4 regions of the Vibrio sp. Of14-4 genome follow, and region 1 is predicted to be linked to each of the others. Evidence: predicted binding sites of a transcription regulator. Region 1 holds the regulator's gene; each other region holds the start of a gene.

Region 1 (3,720 bases):
ACTCAACTCTAACTAAAGAGTCAATCCACCTAGATGTATGTGACAAATGTCACCCATTCTACACTGGTAAACAGCGTATCGTTGATACTGGTGGCCGTGTTGATCGCTTCAACAAGCGCTTTGGTGCTCTTGCTTCTAAGAAGTAATTTTGTCTTAGAAGTAAAAAGGACGCTGTGGCGTCCTTTTTTGTTTACTGTCACAGCCCAGCTCACTAGCAGTTCCATACAATCATTCAGTTGAGCTATCTCTCACTATCTGGTCTTATCTCCTATCATTTAACCAGATTTGTTAATTTAGCTTGCTCTCTCGCCTTTGCAGCTTGACTGACTTAATCTAGAATGATTTTTCCCTATCTAAATTATTATTAAAATGAGTGTCTACCCCCATGTCCGATGACAACAACCAAGTACTTTCTCCTGAAGAGCAATTTCGTCAGCAAGCCTTGGATTACCACGCCTACCCAACAGCAGGCAAAATTTCTGTAGAGCTATCAAAACCAGCAGAAACCGCCGCTGACCTATCGCTAGCATACAGCCCCGGTGTTGCTGAGCCTGTGCGTGAAATTGCGCAAAATGCTGAGAATGTCTATAAATACACAGCAAAAGGCAATATGGTTGCTGTTATCTCAAACGGCACTGCCATTTTAGGCCTTGGTAACTTAGGACCGCTTGCTTCAAAACCTGTCATGGAAGGGAAAGCGCTATTATTCAAACGCTTTGCAGGTTTAGATTCAATTGATATCGAAGTGAAACACCGCACTATTGAAGAGTTCGTTGATACTGTTGCCAACATCGCAGATACCTTTGGTGGCATAAACCTAGAAGACATCAAAGCTCCCGACTGCTTCGAAATCGAAAAACAGCTTATTGAACGCTGTGATGTGCCTGTTTTCCATGATGACCAGCATGGAACCGCTATCGTCACTGCTGCAGGCATGCTTAACGCCATTGAGTTACAAGGGAAGAAACTCGAAGACGCTATCATTGTTTGTCTGGGTGCAGGGGCGGCGGCGGTTGCCTGTATGGAGCTTTTGATAAAGTGCGGCGCTATGCGAGAAAAGATTTACATGCTGGATCGCAAAGGCGTGATTCATACACGCCGTGATGACCTCAACCAATACAAACAACTATTTGCCAACAACACAGATAAACGCACTCTAGAAGATGTGATTGAAGGTGCGGATCTCTTCCTTGGGGTTTCTGGACCAAACCTGCTTGAACCTGAAGCGCTTAAGTTAATGGCAGACAAGCCGATTGTATTTGCTTGTTCTAATCCAGATCCTGAAATCAAACCAGAGCTTGCTCATCAAGTGCGTAACGACCTCATCATGGGGACCGGACGCAGCGATTACCCGAACCAAGTCAACAATGTGTTGTGTTTCCCATTTATATTCCGCGGCGCTCTAGATGTAAGAGCGAGCGAAATTAATGACGCGATGAAACTGGCGGCGGTAGAGGCTATCCGAGACCTAGCTAAAGAAGCCGTACCCGCTGAAGTATTAAAAGCAGCTGGAGTCGATAAACTTGAGTTTGGGCCAGAATACATAATACCTAAGCCTATGGATCCTCGCTTGTTGCCAAGAGTCGCCAAAGCGGTCGCTAATGCCGCTGTAGAATCAGGCGTCGCTCGTATCGATATGCCAGACAACTATATGCAGTAATAGATGATGCAGCTTTGAAAAAAGCCGCTGACTTCCCAGTCAGCGGCTTTTTCTATTCTAGACATAATGAAATGACGATTAGCCTATCGTGTGATTTATTGATCTAAACATTGGCAACGCAAGTATCTTGTTCTGGCTAGTCTTCATCATAAGACTCAAAAGCGATACCCATCTCAGTCATCAATTTTTTCACTTCAGCTGGAATATCATCAGGGCGATCTTTTCTTAAGTCTTCATCCGTTGGCAGTGGCTGGCCAGTATAGGCATGTAAGAAAGCCTCACAAAGCAGCTCACTATTGGTCGCATGGCGCAGGTTATTAATTTGACGACGGGTACGTTCATCGGTTAATACCTTTAATACTTTCAGTGGGATAGATACTGTTATCTTTTTTACTTGCTCACTTTTCTTCCCATGTTCAGCATACGGGCTTATGTATTCACCGTTCCAATCTGCCATTGCGCACCTTTATGTTTGATTATGTATAAAATTACAAAAGGTAATTTTAGCGGGATTTATGGCCACAAGCAAAGACATATAGACGTCTAGATATATTGACGTCCAAAAAAACTCAAGGTAAAGTAAAAAGAGTTGATTGGAATAACATATCTCTAACATCCACGAAAAGGTATAGTGTTATCTCCAAAGAGGTCACTACTGTTCGAAAGGAAACACTTATGAGCCGCCGTAAAACAGCCACAATTGCAGTGCGTACAGGCATTGAGTCAGATACTCAGCATCATGCTGTCGTGCCGCCTATCTATCTCTCGACAAACTTTGGTTTTCCCGCCTTTGGCGAAGTACCCAAATATGACTATACACGTTCAGGCAACCCTAATCGTGGACTATTAGAGCAGGCTCTCTCTGAATTAGAATCTGGCGCTGGCGCCGTAGTCACCAATTGCGGCACTTCAGCGCTTAATTTATGGGTTTCCACATTTCTTGGGCCAGATGATCTTATCATTGCTCCACATGATTGTTATGGTGGAACCTATCGATTGTTCAACACTCGTGCTCAAAAAGGGGATTTCAATGTTCTTTTTGTCGATCAATCAGATACTCAAGCCCTAGATTTAGCCCTTGAACAAAAACCCAAGCTCATCCTTTTAGAAACACCATCAAATCCACTGGTGCGTGTCGTAGATATTGCACAGGTGTGTGAGAAAGCGCATCAAGCAGGCGCAAAGGTAGCCGTAGATAACACCTTTTTAACCCCAATTTTCCAAAAGCCGCTGGAGCTGGGCGCCGATTTCGTGATTCACTCCACCACAAAATACATCAATGGTCATTCCGATGTGATTGGTGGTGTCATTATTACAAAACATCAAAAGGATAGTGAAGATTTAGCTTGGTGGGGTAATTGTATTGGCGCGACAGGTACACCGTTTGATAGCTATATGACCTTACGCGGAATCAGAACTCTTGCAGCTCGAATGAGAGTCCATGAAGACAGTGCTAACCACATTTTAGCCTATCTGAGATCGCAATCTCTGGTTGGAAAAATCTATCATCCTAGCTTACCAGAGCACCCAGGCCATGAGATTGCTAAGAAACAGCAATCAGGGTTTGGTTCTATGCTCAGCTTTGAATTTTCTGGAAGTTTTGAGCAGCTTAAGTATTTCGTTGGCGAGCTACAATTGTTCTCTTTGGCTGAATCTCTCGGAGGTGTCGAGAGCCTTATTTGTCACCCAGCCTCTATGACTCACAGAGCCATGGGCGAAGAAGCGCTTGAAAAAGCAGGGGTATCACAGCAACTCTTACGCTTATCGGTTGGCTTGGAAGATGCAGATGACCTCATTAACGATCTAGAGCAAGCATTTAATAAAACCAAGGAGTCGCATCAATGAACCCATCGCGACAACTACATAAATTTGGCGGAAGCAGTCTAGCAAATCCTGAGTGTTATCACCGAGTCGCCAAGATACTCAAAGAGTACTCCAACCCAGATGATCTCATCGTAGTCTCAGCAGCAGGGAAAACAACCAATCGCTTGATTGAGTTCTTGGATGCTCTAAACAAAGATGGCCGTATTGCCCACGAAATCCTGCAATCTCTGAGGCAA
Region 2 (3,720 bases), on a different contig from region 1:
GTTAAGAGTTGGATATGATGATTAATTATTATCTGATTCCATCTTTTTTTCAGCAAGCTTGGCTTTTTCTATCATAGGAGTAATCGTTGAACCCTGAACTAAGATGGAAAAAACCACAACTGAGTAGGTCATAACGAGAATAATTTCTTTCACGTCGATAAGCTTGTCTTGAATAACCCAAATCCCTGAGGGAATAGAAAGGGCCATAGCTAGGGCTAAACCGCCCCTTAAACCGCCCCAAGTCAGGATCTTGACTGACCATGGGTTGTACTTTCTATGCCGTTTAAAGCCGATATACGCAAGGAAAACACTTAGGTAACGCGCGCCCAGTACTAAGGGTACGGAAAATGCCATTAAGATCCAATCTTCTTCATGGAATTCAAACAGTAGCATGGACATACCGATCAAAAGAAACAGCACGCCGTTTAAAAACTCATCGACAAGTTCCCAGAAGTGATCAAGGTGGTCTTCACTCTCTTTAGAGAAACCAATAAATCGAGTCCAGTTGCCGATCATAATTCCAGATACAACCATAGCAAGCGGCCCTGAAACGTGCAGAACTTCCGCAAATGCATAGCCAGCCGTAGGCACACCTATCGTTAGCAGTAACTCCATTGAGTGATCGTCGGTTGAGCTGATCAGGTAATGGAATAGTAATCCAAGAGCAAATCCATATACGATGCCGCCAATGGCTTCTTGGATAAATAGCATAGTGACGCTACCTACTGTTGGAGCTTCACTACCAAATGCTATGGTGAACAGCGTAACAAATATAACTAAGCCGAAACCATCGTTAAATAAAGATTCTCCCTCAATTTGAGTGGAGATACGCTCAGGAGCATCTAGCTTTTTGACAATAGCAAGAACGGCAATAGGGTCGGTAGGGGAAATCAGTGCGCCAAAGAGCAAGCAATATACAAGGTCAAATTGAACACCGAGTAGCTGGCAAAAGCCGTATAAGACGAATCCAATAAAAAATGTTGAGAATAAAGTAGCGCCCAAAGCAAGGACGGTAATTTCCCATTTCTGATTTTTTAAGTGAGGTAATTTAATGCCTAAACCACCAGCGAATAATAAAAAGCCCAATATGCCTTTGAGAAGAAAGTCTTCAAAATTAATACTTGATACTGTATCAGAAGCAATTTCGGTCAGATGAAACCAGTTGTTTTGTCCAGCGATTAGAATAAGAAGAGATAGAACCATTGAGCCTGCCGTAATAGCAATGGTTGTTTGCATCTTTCCTATCTTGCTGTTTATAAAGGCAATAAACATTGCGGCGGCAGATAAAAAACAGAGAGTGTAATAAACCGACATTGGGATCTCAAAGTGTGACAAATTATGTCTGAGAATTCTCTTCTCGACGTGATTAAATAGCAAACGTTTTTTGTCATTCTTAGGTGAGAAATTTAGTCGTTTAGACGTCTAGACTCCTTTTCAAACTGTGATAGGATGGCTGAATAAGGAAAGTAATGGGGCTGTATCGTGGGAAGTAATATAAGGCAAGAGATAGAAACTCAGTTAAAACATCGTATATTGCTGATTGATGGTGGTATGGGCACCATGATTCAGGGGCATAAACTAGAGGAAGCAGACTACCGAGGTGAGCGCTTTGCTAATTGGCACTGTGATCTTAAAGGTAACAATGATCTTTTAGTATTAACTCAACCAGATTTGATTAAGGCTATCCACTGTGAGTATCTACAAGCAGGTGCTGATATCCTTGAAACCAATACGTTCAATGCTACTACCATCGCCATGGCTGACTACGATATGGAAAGCCTTAGCGAAGAGATTAACTACCAAGCTGCAAGACTAGCCCGTGCAGCGGCTGATGAATGGACAGCAAAGAATCCACAAAAGCCTCGTTATGTTGCCGGTGTACTTGGTCCTACTAATCGTACTTGCTCTATTTCTCCAGATGTTAATGACCCAGGTTACCGTAATGTAAGTTTTGATGAGTTAGTTAGTGCTTACTCAGAATCCACCAAAGCTTTAATAAGAGGCGGCTCTGATCTCATACTTATCGAAACCATCTTTGATACGTTAAATGCCAAAGCTTGTGCATTCGCAGTTGATAGTGTGTTTGAAGAATTAGGGCTGACATTGCCTGTCATGATTTCTGGCACCATCACAGATGCATCAGGCAGGACACTATCAGGACAGACAACAGAAGCTTTCTATAATTCTCTTCGCCACGTAAAGCCTATTTCATTTGGTCTTAATTGTGCTCTTGGTCCTGATGAACTTCGTCCTTATGTCGAGGAATTGTCCCGTATTGCAGAATCATTTGTTTCTGCCCACCCTAATGCAGGGTTACCGAATGCTTTTGGCGAATATGATCTATCTCCTCAAGACATGGCAATGCATGTTAAGGAATGGGCTCAGAGTGGTTTTCTCAATTTAATTGGCGGATGCTGTGGCACAACCCCTGAGCATATACGCCACATGGCGGAGGCTGTGGAGGCTATCACTCCTCGTCAGTTGCCAGAGCTAACCGTAGCGTGCCGTCTCTCTGGATTAGAACCGCTGACCATAGAGAAAAACACCTTATTTGTTAATGTGGGTGAACGAACTAATGTGACAGGTTCAGCTCGTTTTAAACGTTTGATAAAAGAAGAGTTATACGATGAGGCGCTCGATGTTGCTCGTCAGCAAGTGGAAAATGGCGCTCAAATTATCGATATAAACATGGATGAGGGTATGCTTGATGCAGAGGCATGCATGGTGCGCTTCCTTAACCTGTGTGCTTCAGAGCCTGAAATATCCAAAGTTCCTATTATGGTTGACTCATCTAAATGGGAGGTCATAGAAGCAGGGCTTAAGTGTATCCAAGGCAAGGGGATTGTGAATTCTATTTCCTTGAAGGAAGGCAAAGATAAGTTTATTGAACAAGCAAAACTTATTCGCCGCTATGGCGCTGCGGTTATTGTCATGGCGTTTGATGAAATTGGTCAGGCAGAAACTCGTCAGAGAAAGTTGGAAATCTGTACTCAAGCATACCGAATTTTGGTTGATGAAGTGGGTTTCCCTGCAGAAGATATTATCTTCGATCCTAATATATTTGCCGTTGCGACGGGTATCGAAGAACATAACAACTACGCGGTCGATTTCATTGATGCGGTTGCGGATATTAAGCGCGATCTTCCTTATGCGATGATTTCCGGTGGTGTGTCCAACGTTTCTTTTTCATTTCGGGGCAACAATTACGTCCGTGAAGCCATTCATGCTGTGTTTCTTTACCATTGCTTTCGTAATGGTATGGATATGGGCATAGTGAATGCTGGCCAGTTAGAAATCTATGATAATGTTCCTGAAAAGCTTAGAGAAGCTGTAGAAGATGTAGTTCTTAATCGCCGTGATGACGCAACCGAACGATTACTAGACATCGCTGCCGAATACGCACAAAAAGGGGTCGGTAAAGAGGAAGACGCTAGCGCGCTTGAGTGGCGAACTTGGCCCGTAGCCAAACGGTTAGAACATGCCTTGGTGAAAGGTATTACCGAGTTTATTGTTGAGGATACCGAAGAAGCGCGCATCAACGCAGCTAAGCCTCTTGAGGTGATTGAAGGTCCTTTAATGGACGGTATGAATGTGGTCGGTGATTTATTTGGTGAGGGTAAGATGTTTCTTCCCCAAGTAGTGAAGTCTGCTCGAGTGATGAAGCAAGCCGTCGCACATTTAGAACCCTTCATCAATGCCGAAAAACAAGCCGGATCTTCT
Region 3 (3,720 bases), on a different contig from region 1:
TAAAGGTCGATAAGCTCTGGTCACTGAGTTAGCTGCACTATAGAGAGGAAAGCATATCTGCTCACTTAAAAGAAGCATGGATTTATCTGAGGTCGGTTTAGGTTTGCTGGGTGTGTTCATCGTCTATTTTCATTGCGCACAACATGGTTGCATTATAACTAATTTTTGACCGATGGTGGCAAACTTATGTGAGTTATAGTCAATAATGCCGACCAAAGTAGTCGGCATTTTTACCTTCACCCGATTTTATGAATATTCAGCGCGCAGCTTTTTAGCCGCAGACACCATGTTATTCAGAGAAGCTTCCGTTTCAGCCCAGTTTCTAGTTTTTAAACCACAATCAGGGTTTACCCATAACCGTTTAGCTGGGATTTTCTCCGCTGCTTTGTTGATCAAGCCTTCAATCCATTCTTTACTGGGGATATTTGGAGAGTGGATATCATAAACGCCTGGGCCAATCTCATTAGGATAATTAAACTCCTCAAACGCTTTGAGTAGTTCCATATTAGACCTCGAGGTTTCTATGGTTATCACATCAGCGTCCAAAGCTGCCACAGAATCAATAATTTCGTTAAATTCGGAGTAACACATATGAGTATGGATTTGGGTTTCTGAACTTGCTCCTGCCGCAGAAATTTTAAAGGCGTCGACTGCCCAATCAAGATATTCAGGATGGTCACGCTTTTTAAGTGGCAGACCTTCGCGAAATGCGGGTTCATCGATTTGAATAATATTGATCCCCGCCGCTTGTAAGTCTGATACTTCATCTCGAAGCGCCAGCGCTAACTGATTAGCGATCTCTTTACGGCTGATATCTTCCCTAGGAAACGTCCAACATAGAATGGTCACTGGACCAGTAAGCATGCCCTTCATTTTCTTGGACGTTAGTGACTGAGCATACTTTGACCATTCAACGGTAATTGGTTTTTCTCTTTCGATATCTGCAACCACAATCGCAGGCTTTACACATCGAGAGCCATAACTTTGCACCCAACCAAATTGCGTAGTCTGGAAACCAGCCAAGTTTTCTGCAAAGTACTCCACCATATCATTTCGCTCAGCTTCGCCATGAACCAAGACATCGAGATCCAAGGCCTCTTGACGCAGCACCGCTTCTTTTATGTGACCTTGTAACGCTATGTTATAGTCCGATTCGGACAATTTGCCGGTACGATAAGCACTGCGTTGTATCCGGATCTCACTCGTTTGTGGAAACGATCCTATTGTGGTCGTCGGAAACAAAGGTAAATCCAGCGCTTTACTTTGGGCAAGCGCACGCTCCTCATAAGGAGCACTTCGCTGAGCAAAAGCTTTGGTTATATGATTAAGACGCTCTTGAATTTCTGGTTTATTAACATGCGTTGCGTCTCTACGAGACTTCACAGGCACACTGTAGCTGTGACAAGCTTCAATCGCTTGTTGATCGCCATCAAGCGCTTTAGCTAATAGAGCCACCTCAGAGACCTTTTGTTTGGCAAACGCAAACCAACTACGCACCTCTTCAGAAAGTTCGGATTCCAAGTCAAGATCCACAGGGGAGTGAAGTAATGAGCATGAAGTTGCAACCCATAGGCGATCGCCTAATTTGTTTTTGATGGGCTTTAACCGCTCTAGCTGAGCGGCAAGATCTGCGCGCCATACATTTCGGCCATTCACTACTCCAGCAGAAAGCACCCAGTGCTGGGGAAGTTTAGACACAAGTTGATCGAGCTGCTTAGGAGCCGCAGAGAGATCCACGTGCAAACCATCAACATCGAGTTCCACAACGTTATCAAGTGAATCTTCTAATGAATCAAAATAAGTGGTTAAAAGTACTTTCACATCGCAACGGAGGACTTGGTAAGCAAGCTTAAATGAGTTCAACCATGGCGTCTCAAGCTCTAAAGATAAAATCGGTTCGTCTATTTGAACCCACTCAACGCCTTGCGCAGCAAGTTTAGACAATATGGTTTGATAAGCCGTAAGAATACGCGGTAGCAGACTCAAACGATCGAATCCGTCCTCAACTTCCTTCCCTAAGTAGAGGTAACTTATAGGGCCAAGCAAAACAGGTTTAACCTTATGACCCACCTTAGTTGCTTCACTCACTTCTTCAAATAGCTGAGGCCAACTGACTTCAAACGTATCTTCTTGACTAAATTCGGGAACAATATAGTGGTAATTGGTGTTAAACCATTTGGTCATATCCGAGGCTGCTGCGCCTTTCTCACCCTCTTTTTGTTGGGAGCGTCCTCTCCCAACTCGAAACAAAGTATCCAAGTCAGGAAACCCAGTTTGGTGCCGCTTTGGGACGTGGCCAAGCAGCAAGGTGGTGGTTAATACATGATCATACCAAGCAAAATCCCCAGCAGTAACATAACTGAGTTCAGCATCAGACTGTGTTTGCCAATTCTTATGCCTCAGCTCAGAACCTACCGCTTTTAAAGCCGCTTGATCAATGTCGCCACGCCAATACTTTTCAAGCGCAAATTTAAGTTCACGTTGCTCACCTATTCTTGGATAACCTAATATATGCGTTGTTGTCACCATCTTACTCGTCCTTTTCTATTTGAAGTTTTTTAAACGGGTGAGATTGTTTACAAAGCGCAAGCTCATTCATCATCACCCTCTGGGGTTTTGTATAGAACACCTAAAGGCGTCTAGATGGCTAAACTATCTCGCCAAAGCAGTAAAGTGACAATCTCCAATTATTCAACTTGTTTATGAAAAAAATTCATGTGTAACCCAGCTTATTCTATTCAGGGATAAACAGCGCAAATGGCGAAAAATAGACGTCTAGATGTTTACACATCTTTTTTTAAAGCGTAGATTAGTTATATTCACACAGAACTCGCGTAACTGAAGAAAGCTAATGATAGAGTTTAAGCATCTGAAAACAATTGTAACTTTGAGAGATACAGGCTCACTCACTGCCACGGCGACAGCATTACACCTTACACAGTCAGCACTCTCTCATCAGATAAAAGATCTTGAGGCAAGACTCGGGGGACAGCTCTTTTTACGCAAAACTCGCCCAGTTAAGTTTACTTCTGAAGGCAAGATTCTACTCGACTTAGCTGACCAAATTTTGCCTAGGTTAGCCAAAGCAGAAAATGATTTGGCCGGCTTGAAAGAAGACGTTAATGGACGATTACATATGGCCATTGAATGTCATTCTTGTTTTCAGTGGCTAATGCCAGCTCTGAGGGATTACCAGCAAACCTGGCCAAGCGTGACGCTAGACTTTTCATCAGGCTTTGGTTTTGAACCCCTTCCAGCATTACTCAGTGGGGAGTTGGATTTAGTCATAACCTCAGATATCCAACCCCGCTCGGAAGTCCACTATGAGCCTTTATTCGATTTTGAAATGCGCCTTATCACCGCAGTAAATCACCCAATAGCAAATAAAAACTGTGTTCAAGCTGACGATCTCAAACAAGAAACTATGCTCTCTTATCCTGTGCAAAAAAATCGCCTTGATGTAGTCAAACACTTCCTCCAACCGGCAGGAGTAGAACCGGCTAAATGGAAACAAGCCGATAACACGTTAATGCTGGTGCAAATGGTATCCGCAGGGCTTGGTGTTGCAGCTCTGCCTAACTGGGCTATTCACGAGTTTTCTCGTCAAGGGTTGATCAGCAGCTTACCGGTTGGTAAAGGGCTATGGCGCCGTTTATTCGCTGCCACTCGTCAATGTGAAAAAGATAAACGTTATTTACAGGCGTTTTACAGCACCGCAAA
Region 4 (3,720 bases), on a different contig from region 1:
ACCAGTGTAATCGTGACTGAGTTAACTATAGTGGGCAGAGCTTCCGGTAGCAGTACTTTACTAATGATTTGTAAGGGAGTGGCCCCCATAGATTGAGCCGCTTCGACCAAACCTGTTGGCACTTCCAGTAATGCACTTTCAATCAGACGAGCAACAAACGGGATAGCCCCTATGGTAAGTGGGACAATAGCAGCTGTTGTGCCGATAAATGTACCAACCAGAATTTTTGTAACTGGAATAATGGCAACCATAAGTACAAGAAAGGGCACTGAGCGACCTATGTTTACGATAGCGCCTAGCAGACGGTTCAGTTTGGCATTTTCCAGTAATCCACCTTTTTTAGTGGTATGCAGGATAACGCCTAGTGGAATGCCGAGCGCAAAACCGACAATACCAGCAACGGCAACCATGTATAAAGTCTCACCCGTTGCATTGATTAAAAGCTGGCTATTTAGGTTTAGCCATTGTGACAGAGTTTCAAAGGACATAACCTAGCACCTCTACTTTTACATTGTGCGCGCGAAGAAATTCAATCGCAGCTTTATCATCGTTTTCATTGCCAAACAGTTCTGCGACCATCATGCCAAATTTAACCCCGCCAGCGTAATCAAGATCAGAGCTAAGAATACTGACATCAATATTGAATTTACGCGCGATTTGACTCATCACTGGTGCATCAACCGTCGCACCAGTAAACTCGAGGCGAACCAGCGGATAGCTACCTTCAACGCGAGTTGACTGAAGGCGTGCCTGATAATCTTCCGGTATTGAAAGATCAAGCGTTGAGCGGATAAATTCATGGGCGAGCTCAGTTTTCGGGTGAGCGAAGATCTCTCCCACAGAGCCACTTTCGACCAGCTCTCCGCCTCCGATAATCGCAACTTCATGGCAGATACTTTTGACCACATCCATTTCATGGGTTATCAGCAGCATGGTAATATTGAGCTTACGATTGATTTCTTTTAGCAGCTCTAAAATTGATTGAGTGGTGGCCGGATCAAGTGCGCTGGTGGCTTCATCACACAGTAACACCTTTGGATCGCTTGCCAGTGCTCTCGCAATAGCGACACGTTGTTTTTGACCGCCACTTAAATTTGCAGGGTAACTTTCATGCTTGTCGGCTAAGCCAACCAGTTTAAGCAGCTCAGAGACTTTATTTTTTATATGTGCTTTTTCTTTGCCAGCCAGCTCAAGTGGCAAGGCTACATTGTCAAATACTGTTCTTGATGAAAGCAGATTAAAATGCTGGAAAATCATACCGATATTGCGGCGTGTTTCACTCAGTTGCGATTTAGATAATTGTGTTAAATCGACGCCATCGACAACGATGGAGCCTGAAGTTGGTGCTTCCAACATATTAACGCAGCGAATCAGCGTACTTTTCCCTGCTCCTGATGAGCCAATTACACCAAATATGGTGCCTTGAGGTATATTAAGATTAATATCCTTTAAGGCATGTATTTCTTTGTTTCCTTGCAGAAATACTTTGTTCACTTGATTTATTTCAATCATCGAGAAATCCGCGCTCAGGTTAAGGTCAACTGACGTTTGAACATAGCTTATGTTCGAAAGGTAGCAAACCCCAATCAAAAGTAGATAGTTTGGTACTACGCCATACAGATCACAGATGCTATGGTTTCATACTAAATGTGTCAATAGATATTTTTACGTCTAGACGTCTAAATGCCCTTTTTCATCAAAACCAAGCGGAATTAGATAGTGCTGAATGAAATAAAGCGTGCAATAATTCAGGCATGTGTTGGCCTTTCAAGCAGAATGTATGCGTGAAAGACAAGTGAGTAATAGTAAAAAAGAGAAGTTAATTTTGGCAAAACCTGCTGTCTTTCTAGATCGTGATGGTGTGATTAATGTTGATCACGGGTATGTGCATGATGAACATGATTTTGAGTTTATTGAAGGTGTGTTTGAAGCAACCAAAAGACTCAAAGAAATGGGTTATTTGTTAGTGCTAGTCACTAATCAATCTGGCATTGCTCGTGGTAAGTTCAGCGAGGATCGCTTTTTATCGCTGACTCAGTGGATGGATTGGAATTTCGTTGACAACGGTGTCGAATTCGATGGTTTCTATTATTGCCCTCATCACGCAGAATATGGTCAAGGCAAGTACCAGCAGGATTGTGATTGTCGAAAACCCAAACCAGGTATGTTTATTTCGGCGCGCGATTATCTAGATATTGATATGGAAAAGTCAGTGATGGTCGGTGATAAAGCCGAAGATATGATGGCAGCGCAATCTGCTGGAGTGGGCACTCGTATATTGGTTCGCACGGGTAAACCCATTAACGAAAAGGGACAGGCTTTGGCGTCTACTGTGCTTGATAGCCTCAGAGATGTTCCCAATTATTTGGATAAATAACGCAACGAATTAACGGCCATATGTAATGGCCTTTTTATTGGGCTAAAAAATAATGAATGTAAAAGTACTTGGCAGCCTTTGTCTGGTTTTGATGTTACAAGCATGTAGTACCTCGTATGTGACTTATCATTGCCAAGCAGATAAAGAGTTTGATGTGGCTTATACGAAAAATCATGAGTCGGCTGTTTTAAGAGTTGGTAATCAAGAATACACTTTGATGCAAGTTCCCGCCGGGTCTGGGGTAAAGTATGTTCCAACTGGTGAGGAAAAAACCAAGGTTAATCCTCTGGTATTGCACACGAAAGGTGAACATGCACGCTTGGAAGTTGGATCTGAAGTTTATAAGGGATGTAGAATATAGTTGTCTTAACTATTTGATGTTCCGTAAGGAATTGTTCACAAGCCATTATGAGTAAAAAACTGACTATCCTTGATATCGCCAAACTCTCTGGTGTAGGAAAATCCACTGTATCTCGTGTTCTCACCAACGACCCTAGGGTAAAGCCCGAAACGCGGGCAAAAGTAGAGCGTGTAATTGAAGATTCCGGTTATGTTCCTTCTAAATCCGCTCAGGCTATGAGAGGGGGCAGCCAAAAAGTCGTCGGTGTTATCATTTCCCGCTTAGATTCTCCTTCTGAAAACCGTGCGGTTGGCAGTATGCTTCAGGTTCTTTATCGCAGTGGTTATGATGCTGTCATTATGGAGAGCCAACTGAACCGCCATTTAGCTAATGAGCACCTTGAGGTACTTGGTAAACGCAATGTTGACGGCATTATTGTTTTCGGTTTCAGTGACTTTGATGTAGAACGGTTAGCCAACTGGCAGGGCAGATCTGTCGTTATCGCGATGGATACGAAAGCCACCTCGTCGATTAATTATGATAATGATGGAGTAATCCGTTTAGCCCTAGAACATCTTTCTCGTCAAGGCGCTAGAGATATCGCCTTTATTGGTGTTGATCCTTGTGACCAAACCACTGGTTATTTACGTCTCGAGTCGTATCTTAGCTGGTGTCACCAAAACGGGCGCATTGCTAACTATCAAACGGGACAACTCAACCTTGAAAGTGCGTATAACTTGGTTGACCAGGTGCTTACCCAAGAGACTCAAGCGATCAGCTGCGCAAGTGATACTCTGGCACTTGGAGTCATTAAACGTCTTCAGGAGCTTGGTCGTGAGGATGTCATGGTCACTGGAGTTGGAGGCAGTGAATTATTATCTTTCCTTTTTCCTAATGTCTTCAGTATTGATCCTGGTTATGCCAAAGCAGGGGAAAAAGCGGCTAATCTTTTGATTTCTCATATTAATGGCGAAACTGACCCAGAGCATCTCACTCAAAGCCC

The links. Region 1 encodes MetJ, which represses methionine synthesis genes. Its sites were predicted from a motif close to TTAGACNTNTANANGTCTAA; they were not measured.
Region 2: the regulator MetJ is predicted to act here: its motif matches at 1,407-1,426, upstream of metH (methionine synthase).
Region 3: the regulator MetJ is predicted to act here: its motif matches at 2,768-2,787, upstream of metE (5-methyltetrahydropteroyltriglutamate--homocysteine S-methyltransferase).
Region 4: the regulator MetJ is predicted to act here: its motif matches at 1,664-1,683, upstream of metN (methionine ABC transporter ATP-binding protein MetN).

Annotation. Positions count from the first base shown of each region.
Region 1 covers NZ_JAKRGI010000007.1:156,247-159,966, reverse strand. The annotation lists gene rpmE (50S ribosomal protein L31) at 1-146, shown strand, start outside; gene MHN79_RS09430 (malic enzyme-like NAD(P)-binding protein) at 386-1,660, shown strand; gene metJ (met regulon transcriptional regulator MetJ) at 1,797-2,117, opposite strand; gene MHN79_RS09420 (O-succinylhomoserine (thiol)-lyase) at 2,336-3,505, shown strand; gene MHN79_RS09415 (bifunctional aspartate kinase/homoserine dehydrogenase II) at 3,502-3,720, shown strand, end outside.
Region 2 covers NZ_JAKRGI010000023.1:60,432-64,151, reverse strand. The annotation lists gene MHN79_RS18290 (sodium:proton antiporter) at 22-1,314, opposite strand; gene metH (methionine synthase) at 1,483-3,720, shown strand, end outside.
Region 3 covers NZ_JAKRGI010000004.1:161,183-164,902, forward strand. The annotation lists gene MHN79_RS06015 (MarR family transcriptional regulator) at 1-120, opposite strand, end outside; gene metE (5-methyltetrahydropteroyltriglutamate--homocysteine S-methyltransferase) at 247-2,529, opposite strand; gene MHN79_RS06025 (LysR substrate-binding domain-containing protein) at 2,852-3,720, shown strand, end outside.
Region 4 covers NZ_JAKRGI010000009.1:151,840-155,559, forward strand. The annotation lists gene MHN79_RS11000 (methionine ABC transporter permease) at 1-488, opposite strand, end outside; gene metN (methionine ABC transporter ATP-binding protein MetN) at 478-1,512, opposite strand; gene gmhB (D-glycero-beta-D-manno-heptose 1,7-bisphosphate 7-phosphatase) at 1,826-2,377, shown strand; gene MHN79_RS11015 (MliC family protein) at 2,430-2,738, shown strand; gene treR (trehalose operon repressor TreR) at 2,786-3,720, shown strand, end outside.